One region of the Christensenella sp. KGMB01412 genome, then DNA from elsewhere that is predicted to be linked to it. Evidence: riboswitches for the same ligand, from Rfam matches in the RefSeq annotation. Region 1 holds a riboswitch; the other holds the start of a gene.

Evidence for each region. Region 1 has a riboswitch for cobalamin ahead of ACS5WU_RS04060 (ABC transporter substrate-binding protein). Riboswitches for the same ligand answer to the same signal wherever they lie in the genome.
Region 2: another riboswitch for cobalamin. It lies ahead of ACS5WU_RS12715 (ribonucleoside triphosphate reductase); the one in region 1 lies ahead of ACS5WU_RS04060 (ABC transporter substrate-binding protein).

Annotation. Positions count from the first base shown of each region.
Region 1 covers NZ_JBVFVW010000002.1:201,116-207,588, reverse strand. The annotation lists gene ACS5WU_RS04070 (FecCD family ABC transporter permease) at 1-591, opposite strand, end outside; gene ACS5WU_RS04065 (ABC transporter substrate-binding protein) at 594-1,655, opposite strand; gene ACS5WU_RS04060 (ABC transporter substrate-binding protein) at 1,779-2,837, opposite strand; cobalamin riboswitch at 2,987-3,167, opposite strand; gene ACS5WU_RS04055 (COG2426 family protein) at 3,327-3,806, opposite strand; gene ACS5WU_RS04050 (tRNA 2-thiocytidine biosynthesis TtcA family protein) at 3,921-4,652, shown strand; gene ACS5WU_RS04045 (LCP family protein) at 4,697-5,782, opposite strand; gene ACS5WU_RS04040 (LCP family protein) at 5,972-6,473, opposite strand, start outside.
Region 2 covers NZ_JBVFVW010000011.1:28,124-34,596, forward strand. The annotation lists gene ACS5WU_RS12700 (helix-turn-helix transcriptional regulator) at 1-170, shown strand, start outside; gene ACS5WU_RS12705 (hypothetical protein) at 252-707, shown strand; gene ACS5WU_RS12710 (anaerobic ribonucleoside-triphosphate reductase activating protein) at 827-1,486, opposite strand; gene ACS5WU_RS12715 (ribonucleoside triphosphate reductase) at 1,483-3,582, opposite strand; cobalamin riboswitch at 3,691-3,871, opposite strand; gene ACS5WU_RS12720 (4Fe-4S binding protein) at 4,021-4,806, opposite strand; gene ACS5WU_RS12725 (TetR/AcrR family transcriptional regulator) at 4,833-5,537, opposite strand; gene ACS5WU_RS12730 (ABC transporter ATP-binding protein) at 5,823-6,473, shown strand, end outside.

The DNA of each region.
Region 1 (6,473 bases):
CCAAAAACTGGTTTCCCTTATTTTGGTATCGTCAGGCGCATTGTACACAATGAAATTCGCAAACGCGCTGAACATAGCAGCCACCGCCATTCCCACCAAAATCAGTGTGATGGGAGTAACCGAGCGTCCGCTTTTTGAAAAGGCATATACGACTGAAATTGCGATAATCGCCCCCAAAAATGCCCCTACCTGCACCTTAAACAGTCCAAAAATTGCAAAGCCGCCGAGTATGATTGCGATCACCGCGCCAAAATATGCGCCGGAAGAAATTCCAAGCACATATGGATCGGCAAGCGGATTTTTGGTCAACGCCTGCATTGCGACGCCCGCCAGAGAAAGCCCTGCTCCAACCATCAGGCCGAGCAGCACGCGCGGAGTACGCAAATGCCATACAATATTCTGGGTATTTTCAGCGACAGAAGAAATATCCATCCCAAACAGCTTGCCAAACATCACGTTCCAGACGGTATCAAAAGAAATCGAAACCGGACCGATCCCAATACACAGTATCACGGACAGCACGAGTATTATGCCAAGCGCGATACAGCAAGCAAGGGTATTATTTTTGATGTAAACGGATAATTTTTTCATCGTTATTCCACAAATAATTCCGGATGGAAAGCCTGTGCAAATTTTTCAATCGTATCCGCTGCGCGCGAGCTTGCAAATACCTCCGGCAGGGTAATGACAAGGAAGTTTTCTTCCTGCACTGCCTTAAGGCCCGACAGCGCTGGATTTTCCTTTAACTGCCGTATCTTTTCATCCAGCGTAGTGCCGCTGTAGTCGTTGATCACAATGATATCAGGATTGGCCTCCACAACCGCTTCCCAACTGACCGTGCCCCATGTTTCTTCAAGGTCTCCAAATACGTTAACTCCGCCGGCGTGCCGAATCAGGCTGGAGGTGAAGTTGTTTCCCGCCGTGTATGCGCCGCCCTCTTCTTCAGAATCAAAATTAAACACCTTAACCGGCTGCGCGTCCGCTACTTTTTCTTCCACAGCCGCAATTCGTGATTTCATATCGTCGACGATCTCGTTTGCTTTGTCCTCCACCTGGAAAATCCTGCCAAGGTTATAGAAATCCTGGTAAACATCCTCCACATCGGCTCCCATCTTGTAGCTCTCGATCGAGGATAAGGACATAATTCCATTTTCTGTCAGGGTATCGTGAGACGCGATCCCTTTCTGGTCAAAAGCCGCGCTGCGCCCATATACAAAATCCGGATCGAGTCCGAGAACAGCCTCAAGTGCCGGATACCCGCTATCCGTAAGGCTTTGTTTGGCTTCATATTCCGCACGATATTCCTCGGCAACCTGCGCATAATTATAGCTCGTCGCTATGATCTTATCGCCCAGGCCAAGCGCCATCAGTTCTTCACCCGCATCCGGATTTGCAGCCAACACACGCTCCGGAACATGATCGAACGTTACTACCGCGCCGTCAAATGTCGTAAGCTCAAACGGGAATCCTGCGCCGCTGCTTTTTGCAGACGCTGCATCAGAGCCCGTTGCGCTGGCGGAAGGCTCTTGCGAAACCGTTTCAGACGCACCTGCAGCCGGCGCCTGCGATTCCTGCACCGGCGCGCTGCATGCCATCAGTCCTGCCATCATTATGGCAATGATTGCCACACATACAATTCTTCTTACATGTTTCATTTTTTCTCCCCGTGTCAGACGGTAAATTCCAATGCACAAGCTAACGGAAAAACCGGAACAAATTCAAGGACAATACGGCCGTCCAAGCTGCCACATTGTCCTTGATTACTGTCATAAATTCTTTTATTCAGCTTCCGTGAATAAATCAGGATGGAAGCCTTTTGCAAACTTTTCGATGGTATCTGCAATTCTCGAGCTTGCAAACACTTCCGGCAGAGTGATGACAAGGAAGTTTTCTTCCTGCACTGCTTTCAGCCCTGAGAGGGCCGGATTGGTTTTGAGCTGCTCGATTTTTTCATCCAGCGGCGTTCCGCTGTAGTCGTTGATCACAATAATATCAGGATCCGCTTCCACGACCGCTTCCCAGCTAACTGTGTTCCATGTTTCTTCCAAATCCTCAAAAACGTTGACGCCGCCCGCATGGCGGATCAGTTTGGAGGTAAAGTTATTGCCCGGCGTGTATGCGCCGCCATCCATTTCCATATCGAAGTTGAATACCTTAACCGGCTCCACTCCGGCTACCTTTTCTTCTACTGCGGCAATACGTTGCTTCATGCCGTCGACAACCTCGTTTGCCTTATCCTCCACCTGGAAAATCTTGCCGAGGTTGTAGAAATCCTGGTAAACGTCTTCCACATCGGCGCCTTTTTTATAGCCTTCGATGGACGAAAGGGACATGATTCCGTTTTGTGTCAGCGTATCATGGGATGCAATTCCCTTTTTGCCGAACGCCGAGCTCCTGCCATAAATAAAATCCGGGTTGAGGTCAAGCACCACTTCAAGGGACGGCTGTCCTTCCTCCGTAAGGCTTGGTTTGGATTCATATTCCGCGCGGTATTCTTCAGCGACCTGCGCGTTGTTGTAGCTCGTCGCGATGATCTTGTCGCCAAGGCCAAGCGCCATCAGCTCTTCACCCGCATTCGGGTTTGCGGCAATTACGCGCTCTGGCACATGGTCAAACGTCACCACTGCGTCTTCATATGTTGTCAGCTCAAACGGGAAAACAGAATCCCCGGACGCTGCCGCAGACGCCTGCCCGCTCGCGCTTGCCACCGGCGTTTCAGACGCAGCTTCGGATGCGGACGGCGCCTGCGATTCCTGCGCCGGAGCGCTGCACGCCATCAGTCCTGCCACCATTATGGCAATGATTGCCACACAAACAATTCTTTTCATACTTTTCATTTTTCTCTCCTTCGTTTTGCCTGGAAGTGAAAACGTATTTTTGTAAAACCCTTGGGGAGGGAAACGGGCAAACACAGGTTTTTACGCCTGCATTTGCCCGTTTTTTTAAATGCAAAATAAAAATACGTATCCGTAACTCGCAGATCCAGTATTATGTCGTTTCATAGGCCTGTCTTCTGACTTTTACATCGACGCATCCGGCCCGCCTTCCCGGAAAACTCCAGTGGCTTTATTGGACCGATACTCCGTAATTACAGCGGCGGTACCGTACAGGACTTGCACCTGTTTCCCAGACCGGCAATGCCGGCCACCTATAAAAAGCAAATATTAATGAACAGTTTGTATTATACAGCGTGAACTTAAAAAGCACAAGGCACTTTTCTCTTTTGTTTTGCAATATTGTGATTATTGCAGGTTGCTTGCAGGAAGGGAAAATGTCTCATAAAAAAACAGGCAGCTTTTAAAGGCTGCCTGCATACTGATTTACCGTCAGGCTGACCATGGCGCCATGCCCGGGAAAAAGATGCTCGATAGCATAAGCATAATAAAACCTGCAACCACGTTCCCAAGGATTACCAGCGGGATTGCCTTTGCGGGCTTCAGGCCCAGCACGCTTGCAATCAGCGAGCCTGTCCACACGCCGGTTCCAGGCAATGGAATCGCCACAAAGATAAACACGCCGAGATATCCGTATTTTTCAATACCTCCCTTGTGCTTTTCCACCTTTCCCATCAGCCAGTTTGCAAATTTGTTGAAAAGCTTTACTTTGCTGCCCTGCATCCAGCGTATAATCCGTTCGATGAAAATAACAATAAACGGCGCAGGGAGGCATGAGCCCAGCAAAGCGAGAAAATAAGTCGTCCAGAACGGTACCCCCAGCCCAAGGCCCAGCGGGATCGCTCCCTTCAATTCTATAATTGGCAGGATGGATGTCCCAAACACCGTCCAAAGGCTTGCCGCACTTACCATAGATATCATTACCCCTTTTTTAAAATCAAACAATACAATGATACTGTATCTGTGATATAATTTCAATAAAATAGCGATTATTTTAGAAAGTGTTAAGGATTTAAAATTAAGCGTATGAGAAAAATTTTAGGCGGTGTCCGCCGTGCGGACGAGCGGTTTTCCATGATTTCCCCGGGTGATAAAATCGCAGTGGGGCTATCCGGCGGCAAGGATTCCATGCTGCTGCTCTATGCCCTTACACTATACCAAAAATATGCCAAAACAGATTACGAGCTCCTTGCCGTCACCGTGGATCTCGGCTTTGGAAATTATGCAACAGACGTAATGCAGCAATATGCAGACGGTCTTGGGGTGCCGCTCACAATTATCAAGACACAAATTTCAGATATTGTTTTCAATATTCGCAAAGAGAAAAATCCATGCGCCCTGTGCGCCAAGATGCGTAAAGGCGCTCTTTATGAAACTGCGAAAAAGCTTGGCTGCAACAAGGCAGCTTTTGCACACCACGGCGACGACGTGGTACAGACGCTGCTCATGAGCCTCATGTACGAGGGGCGCATGAACACCTTTTCTCCCAAGTCCTATCTTTCAAGGCGGGATATTACTCTGATACGGCCGTTTGTATTCCTGCGGGAAACCGATATTATTTCCGCCGTCCGCCGCCTTGATATCCCAATCGCCAAAAATCCATGTCCGATTGATTTTTCCACCAAACGCGAGCAGGCCAAAGAGATTATCCGGTATTTGGGAACGCTCAACCCACAGGCTGCGGATAATATGCTCGGCGCAATCAGGAATACGCAGACCTATAACCTGTGGGATAAGGATTTTGACAACCTGACCTGACAGATAAAAAAGCAATGGCCGCGGCCATTGCTTTTTTGATTCCCTTATTCCTGGGGCGAGTAGTAAAGCGTTAGCATTTTATCCAGCAACTCCTGGTCGTCCATAACGAAATAATCGAGCTTGGAGGGCGTCGTTACAATCGGATCCGGGAATTTCTGCCAGCTCTCGTCCGTTTCAGTGAAGGTATCCATCGTGATATCGTCTATCGACGAAACCTTATCGAGCACGCCCGCCATTGCAACGATCTGGTCCAGATTCAGGTTTGTCTGGATCACCTTGTTATTAAGCTGCGTAAAAAGCTTGGAGGCGGACTGCACTGCGCCCATCTGTTTGATTTTCTTTGCAAGCGCCTTCATAAAATCCTGCTCGTGGCGTTGGCGGGACATCTCGCCGTCGTCCTGGTCTTTTCTGTTTTGCAGGTAAAGGCGCACAGTGTCCCCTTGCAACGTCACCGTTTCCCCCTCGCTTCCCACGTAAGGCACGTCCTGGTCGAGCGTTACCTCAACGCCTCCAAATGCGTCCGCAAGATCGGATAAGTGCTCCAGGTCAATCGAAATATACTGTTGCACAGGAATGGAAAGCTGCCCGTCGCATTCTATGAGGTCTTCTGTAGCCCGCATCGCGTTTTGCGGTCCGTACAGGTTCGGATCGTTTCCCCCGCCAAGGATGTATGCGTGATTGATCTTGGTCATATATTCTTTTTCTTCCACCTTACCTGTTTTTTGATCCACCTTGTGAACCACAGTCCGCGTGTCGCGCGGAATGGACAGGAAGGAAATATCATTCGTCTCGGTATCGATCGTGCACAGCATCAGCATATCGCTGCGCGCGCCGGTCGCATCCTTCTGCTCCGTGCCGTCCCAGTCAATGCCGAGCATCAGGATGCTGATCACACCATTTTTCTTTTGATATGTCTGCCCGTCGATTTGTACCGTTTCCACATGTGCGTTTGCATCATAGTTTACGTCGTCTGACGCGAGCGCTCCCTGGCTCGTATTTGTAAACGCGCTCATAGGATTCGCTTTCAGGGCAAAATAAGTCCCAAACAATGAATAGGCCACCACACCCGCTATTACTCCCAGCGCAATCAGCGCGATCAGCAGGCCCTTGATTGCTTTTTGATGATTCAACCGTTCGTCCTCCCGGCTTCATTTATTGAATATGCTTATATATAGCATATCTGTTTTAATCCTAAACTTAATAGTACCTTAAAAATTTTATTTTTTCCCTTCAATTTCCTATTATTTACAAAAAATTAATAATGCAAAAAGGCGGTGGACTGCTATTCCACCGCCTTTGCTTCGATTTTAAACGATCATTCAGTCATCAGATGAATTCAATTTTGAGCCCTTTGACGCAGCAGACGCTTTCGCTGACGCACTTGCGTCCGCGTCGTCCTGCCCCGCAGCACTCGCAGAGCCGCCGTCCACAGGCGTATAATACATTTCGAGCATCATATCCATCAGCTCATCCTCGTCCATCACAAAGAAGTCCAGATCCTGTCCCATGAGCTCGTCGTTCATCATCTTGTAGTTTTCCGTAAAGCTGTTCCGCTTGATCTCGTCAAGGGAAACCTTATCCAGCACGCCCGCCATGCCGACGATCTGGTCGAGGTTCAAATCCATCTTCACAACATCCTGCAACTGTGTAAACAGCCTTGAAGCCGATTCTACTGCGCCCAGCTTTTTGATTTTTTTCGCAATCGCCATCATGAAATCCTGCTCATGCTTCTGGCGGGACATCTCCCCGTCGTCCATCTGCTTCCTGTTTTGCAGGTAAAGCCGCACGTTGTTGCCTTCGAGAGTAATGGTATCACCCTTG
Region 2 (6,473 bases), on a different contig from region 1:
GCGTATCTGTAGATTACATCCTGTGCCTGACGGACGAACCTTCTCCTTCAGGCGAGGAAACCCTTGTCGCGCTTTCCGCTCCAAAGGGTTACGATCAGCTCACCGAGGAAGAACGCATTGAAATCGAGCAAATTATTGCGATCTATAATAAGCGCCGGGAAACGAATTAAAAATTTTTTCCAAAGCTTCATCGTTCGACATAATTCGACACACCTGCCTGCTATAATAAAAGCAAAGAGGTGAGGACGAAAATGTTAGACGATATTTTAGATGAAGAAATTCGCAAAAACGGCATCAAGCTCGAAACCTATCCCTTCCGCGCGGACATCAACGCACTCACGGTCGGAAAGACTATTTTGCTCAATAGTAGTCTCGATAATACCGCGCAGAAAAACGCGGTCAAAGCCCACGAGCTCGGTCACCAAAATACATGTGTGATCAATCTTTTGCATGCCGAAAAGCATATCCAGAATAAATATGAATATGTTGCTGACCGTTGGGCCACGCTCAAAGTCATGCCGGTAGAAAAGCTTCTCCAGGGCTATCGGATGGGCCTTCGCACTTATGAGGAATTTTGTGATTTCCTTGAAATAGACCAACCCTTTTTCCTGCGCGGTTTATCCGTTTTTTCCAATATCTACGGCAATTATTGCATCAAGGACGGTTGCCTGATCCGTTTTGATCCTCTGAATATAGATATCTTTTAAAGCGACTTAACATAAAACAGGTTATGCAAAATATACGATTAGTCACTTGTATATGCAATTTATACCATAATTTCCCACATCAAAAAAGCCGTTTCCAGTCTTTCTGGAAACGGCTTTTTTTAACATCTGGGGAAGATGTTTTTCTGGTATTGCCTGAGTTTTTCCGCAAAATTCACAATATCCTGTGCAGAGTATACTTTTTTACGTTCCACGCGCACCGGGCGGTATAGCTGCAACGCATAAGCGGGAAGCTCTTCCACCCCCTGCGCCATACGCAAAAGGTCTTTTTCCGATAGCTCTGGAATCACCGTTGTGCGAAGCTCCCATTCTACCGTCGCGCCCCGCAGAAGCTCCAGTGTCTGCTCCACTCCGGACGCGTCATGCCCGCATACCTGCGTATACAGTTCAAACGGCGCTTTGTAATCCATCGCCACATAGTCGACGCATCCACGCCGGAGCATTTCCTCCACTACCTGTGGCGCGCTGCCGTTCGTGTCCAGCTTCACGTCGTATCCCAGCTCCTTCAGGCGCTGCGCGAATTCCGGCAAATCTTCCTGCAATGTGGGTTCGCCGCCGGATATCACGATTCCGTCCAGCAGCCCGGCCCTCTTTTCCAAAAAGCGCCACACCTCTTTTTCATCCATCAGTTCTTTTGTCGTAAGGAGCTCGCGATTATGGCAAAACCCGCAGTCATAGTTGCATCCGGCAGTAAAAACGACTGCCGCCAGCCTGTGCGGAAAATCGATCGTTGCCGTTTTCAAAAGCCCTGCAATGTTCAAATAGAATTCTCCTTGATCGTATATTTCACGCGCTCGTCATACTCTGTCTTCTTGCCCTTGTGGAAGTTCTGTACCGGGCGTAAATATCCCACTACGCGGCTCCACACCTCTGTGTCGCTCCCACACTGCGGGCAGGTAAATTGCTCGCCGTCCAGATAACCGTGCTCCTGGCAAATCGAAAAGGTAGGCGTCAGTGAGATATACGGCAGCTTATAGTTGGTAAACACCTTGCGAATCAGCCGCTTGGCCACCTCCACGTCAGATATCCTCTCCCCAAGGTACAGATGCAAAACAGTGCCGCCCGTGTAAAGGCTTTGCAATTCGTCCTGCAAATCCATCGTCTCAAAAATATCGTCTGTAAAACCAACCGGGAGCTGTGTCGAATTTGTGTAATACGGCACCTTGTCGTCGCCCGCACAAATAATCTCAGGATATTTTTTCCTGTCAAGCTCTGCAAGCCTGTAGCTTGTTCCCTCGGCAGGCGTCGCCTCCAGATTGTAGAAGTGTCCTGTCTCCTCTTGGATTCCCGTCATCAAATCGCGCATATAATTCATAATAGAAACGGCAAATTCCTGCCCCTTTTCCGTCGTCAGGTCTGTTCCGTCGCCAAAGAAATTTTTCAGCGCCTCGTTCATGCCCAGCACGCCGATCGTATTAAAATGATTAAACCAGTATTGGTTTGTCCGCATCTTGATATTACGCAGGTAATGCGCCGAGAATGGGTATAGTCCCTTCTCCGTCTGGTCCTCGATAATTTTACGCTTTATTTCGAGGCTGTTTTTCGCCATCATTACAAGCTTCCACAAACGCGCGCGGAATTCCCCTTCCGATTTGGACAGATAGCCGATTCTTGGAAGGTTAATCGTCACCACGCCAATCGATCCTGTCATCGGATTGCTTCCAAAAAGTCCGCCGCCGCGTTTCCTCAGCTCTTTTGTGTCCAGACGCAGACGGCAGCACATTGAGAGCGCATCTTCCGGATTCAGGTCTGAATTAATATAGTTTGAAAAATACGGAATACCATATTTACACGTAATCTCCATAAAACGGTTCACCACAGGGCTGTCCCAGTCAAAATCGTTTGTCACGTTGATCGTGGGAATCGGGAAGGTAAATACGCGTCCATGCGCGTCGCCCTCCAGCATCACTTCGCAAAACGCCTGATTGAAAATATCCATTTCCTTCTGGAATTCGCCATAGCTTTCGTTCATAACCTTGCCGCCGCAAATTACCGCCTCGTCCTTGAGGGTACGCGGGCAAACGATGTCAAACGTCAGGTTGGAGAACGGACACTGGAACCCCACGCGCGTGGGTACGTTGATATTAAAAATAAATTCCTGCAATGCCTGTTTTACAGCGTCAAACGTCATATTATCATAGCGGATAAACGGAGCGCAGTAGGTGTCGATGGAAGACCATGCCTGCGCGCCCGCCGTTTCACCCTGCGTTGTAAAGGTCGAATTCACAACCTGTCCCAAAAAGGAACGCAAATGCTTCGCCGGGGAGGACTCCACCTTTCCCGGAACGCCGCCAAACCCGTCCATAAGCAGCTGGCGCAGGTCCCAGCCCGCACAATACGGCCCAAAAAATCCAAGGTCATGAATGTGGAAATCCCCTCCTACGTGCGCCTCACGCACCTCCTGCGGATATACCTCGTGCAGCCAGTACTGCTTTGTAAACGTCTCGCGCACATAGTTGTTCATTCCATTAATCGATTTTTGTGTGTTTGCGTTTTCCTTGATCTGCCAGTCTTTGTCGTCCAGATAGTCCGAGAACATATCGATTGTCGCGCCGATCAAAGCGTTGGATTCTCTTGCGGCACGCCTCTTTTCCCTGTAAAGGATATATGCCTTTGCCGTCTTTGCGTGTCCCCGCTCGATCAGCACCTTTTCCACAATATCCTGTATCTGCTCTACATCCGCCTCATCCGCCTTGAGCTGGAGATTCGCGATGTCCACCACCTCGTTCGAAATTTTCTGTGCCGTGTCAAAATCATCGCCGCCCACCGCAGTGACCGCCTTAAAAATAGCCCATGTGATTTTTTCCTGCTGGAACTGTTCCGTGCTTCCGTTTCTCTTCCTGATTTGCGTAATCATCTTTCTTTCTCCTGTCCGTTTCGTTTATTCATATCATAATCTGGAAAACCGAAAAGAAAAGCGCCCGGAAAGGACGCGCCTATTCCGCTTTTGCCATACTCCGTGGCAGCGTACTGAAGTTTACAGGCAGGTCTTCTGGCTTGGGCGTCAGACGCAGTGTACGCCTTCCCGAATATCATTCAGTGGCTTTGTACCCTGCTTCGCCCTTACAGCGGCGGGACCGCGCGGGATTTGCACCCGTCTTCCCTTTTATACCCCGATTCGGGATACCTGTAACACAATATACTGTGCTTTTTCATTTCATTAATACATAGATATTGTATTGCCATTCCATACAAATGTCAATACCGCATGTTTTTCCCTTAAATAAAAGAAACCGCCCCGTAAAGCGGTTTCCTGCCTGTCAACTGGTTTTTTCCCAAAAAAATTTAATTAATTTTAATCTTTCTCTGCAAAAAACAGCTCCGGCTCCCGGCGTATTTTCATCAGCTTTCCCTCCAGTTGCTTCACCGCAACGGCAAAAACCGGTCCCCCAACGCTCCTCGCCTTTTGCGGGCATTCCTTCACACACGCCAGACAGCGGATGCAGCTCGCCTTGTCCGTATTTCTCGGATTGTCCTTTGAAATCGCTCCCGCCGGACATATCCGTACGCACACCCCGCATTGATTGCAGGCTTTTGCGCCCTTCGGCGCGAAAGGAACCGTCTGGAACTCCCTGTACGGCCTGTTCCCCGGAAGCCCCAGTGCGGCTGTTTTTCCACTTTCAAGGCATTCCTTCGTTTTCTCTGCAAGACACGCCACAGCCTTCCTGTCCTTTTCGTCAGGTCGTCCTTCGCCAATTCTTGCGGAAAAAGTATGCGGCGCAATAAACGCTCCGGCTCCTACGCCAAAAAAGCCCTGCCTCGCGCAGTAGTCGGATAGCTCCAAAAGAGCGTCCTCAAACGCGCGGTTTCCATAGCTTACCACAAATAGAGCGGGCGTATTCTCGCCATGCAGCTTTCCAAATAATCCGCCCCGCACCTGCGGTATCCTTCCATAATATACGGGTGCGCCGATCACAACAAGCTCATCCGGTCCAAAAAAATGTTCCTGCGCTCGTTCTTCCCTGTCAGTAAGGTTGATCTCTGTATATTCCGCATCCAGCTCTTTGGCAATCGCGCACACATATTCGCGTGTTCCCTTCGTTGGACTGAAATAAATTGCAGTTACTTTTTTTGCAGTCATTCCCACCATCTCCTCCATCTTATTGTCTATTGATCGGTTTCACGTTCCCGCCTGTGCCGCGCGTGCTTTTCCCTCGCTTCCATATGCCGCTTTCTGCGGTCCGAACCCTTTATATTCTTCCATATCGCGCCAATGTCAATCTTATCGCCTTTTCTCAGCTCCGGTTTCACATCCAGCAAAACCTCGACCTCCGTGCGAATCACCTTTGCGAAATCAAAGCTTCCGTCCGACATCACCCACGCAAACGACGTACTCATAAACGTCTGGTGCACAAGCGCACACAGCATCTGCGCGTCGGAGCTGTTCCTGATCTCGCCCGCCTTCTGCCCCTTGCCGATAATATCGCACTGCATTTGCATCATTGCCCCGCGTTTTTCATTGATGCGGAATGTTCCCACATCGCAATTAAGGTTTTTGATAAAGAGCTGCCGGGCAATTTCTGTCCCGGATTCGCTTATATGCTCCAAAAACGGGTTATAAGAAAGCAGGAGTTGCTCTACATAATTTTCAGCGTTCAGTATTTGAACAAAGTATTCCGTCCCAATATCGTACGGCAACTCATAGAAGTCTTTCAGGAGCTCGTCCTTGGATTTAAAATAGTAGTAAAAGGTATGCTTGTTTACGCCGCTTTGCTCACATATCTCATTGATGGTTACATTTTCAAAGCCACGTTCCTGAAATAGATTCAGCCCGATTTCCTTAATTCTTGTTTTAGTGTCCCTGCCCGCCATTTCTATTACTTCTTTCTTGCAGCATATTAACAAATCACAGCGCACATCCTACGCATGAAAATGTTTGCTGCATAGCAGCTCCCTGCAAATGTTGTTTACACATCCATTTGAGAAACTGCAATCATAATCTAAAACGAGATTAACATATAAATGCAACTGCGTCAATATTTTTAACAATCTTATTGACATTATTATGCAACCGCGGTATCATAAGTCCACGGAAGTTTCAATCAAGGCAAAAGCCACTCTGTAAGAAAGGAAGAAAAACGCTTTATGATGCGCATAATGAAATACTTAAAGCCCTACGCCGCGCTCATACTCGCTGCTATCGTGCTGCTTTTCGGGCAGGCGTTCTGCGATCTGTCATTGCCAAATTATATGTCCAAGATCGTAGACACCGGCATTCAGCAAGGCGGTATCGAAAACGCCATTCCATCGGCAGTCAGTGAAAATACAATGAACTCGCTGCTTCCCTTTATGGATGAGCAGCAGCAAAAAACGGTGCAGGAAAGCTACACGCTCATAAACCAATCAAGCGCCGACTATGATACTTATTTGAAATCCTATCCGGCCCTTGCAAACGAAGCTGTCTATGTCAGGACAGATATGAATGAAGGAGGAACGGAGGCGCTTAACTCTGCTTTTTCAAAAGCATTCGCATCCGTCAGCGCAATCGAGCAGGTAATGAGCGCGGAGCAAAGCGGCTCGTCCAGCATTGCCCTCGATAAACAGGTCAACGAAGACGGCAGCGAGAAAACCGCCGAGATTCCGCCTGCATTGCTGCAGTTTCTGGGTTATTATACACAGCAGGCACAGGGAGAGGACTTCTTTACGGCACTCAGCTCCTATCCGGATTCCGCGGCGGTATATGAAAGCCTGAACGAATTGCTTAAAGAAAAAATCGGAGGAATGGATGCCAGTATGCTCACGCAGATG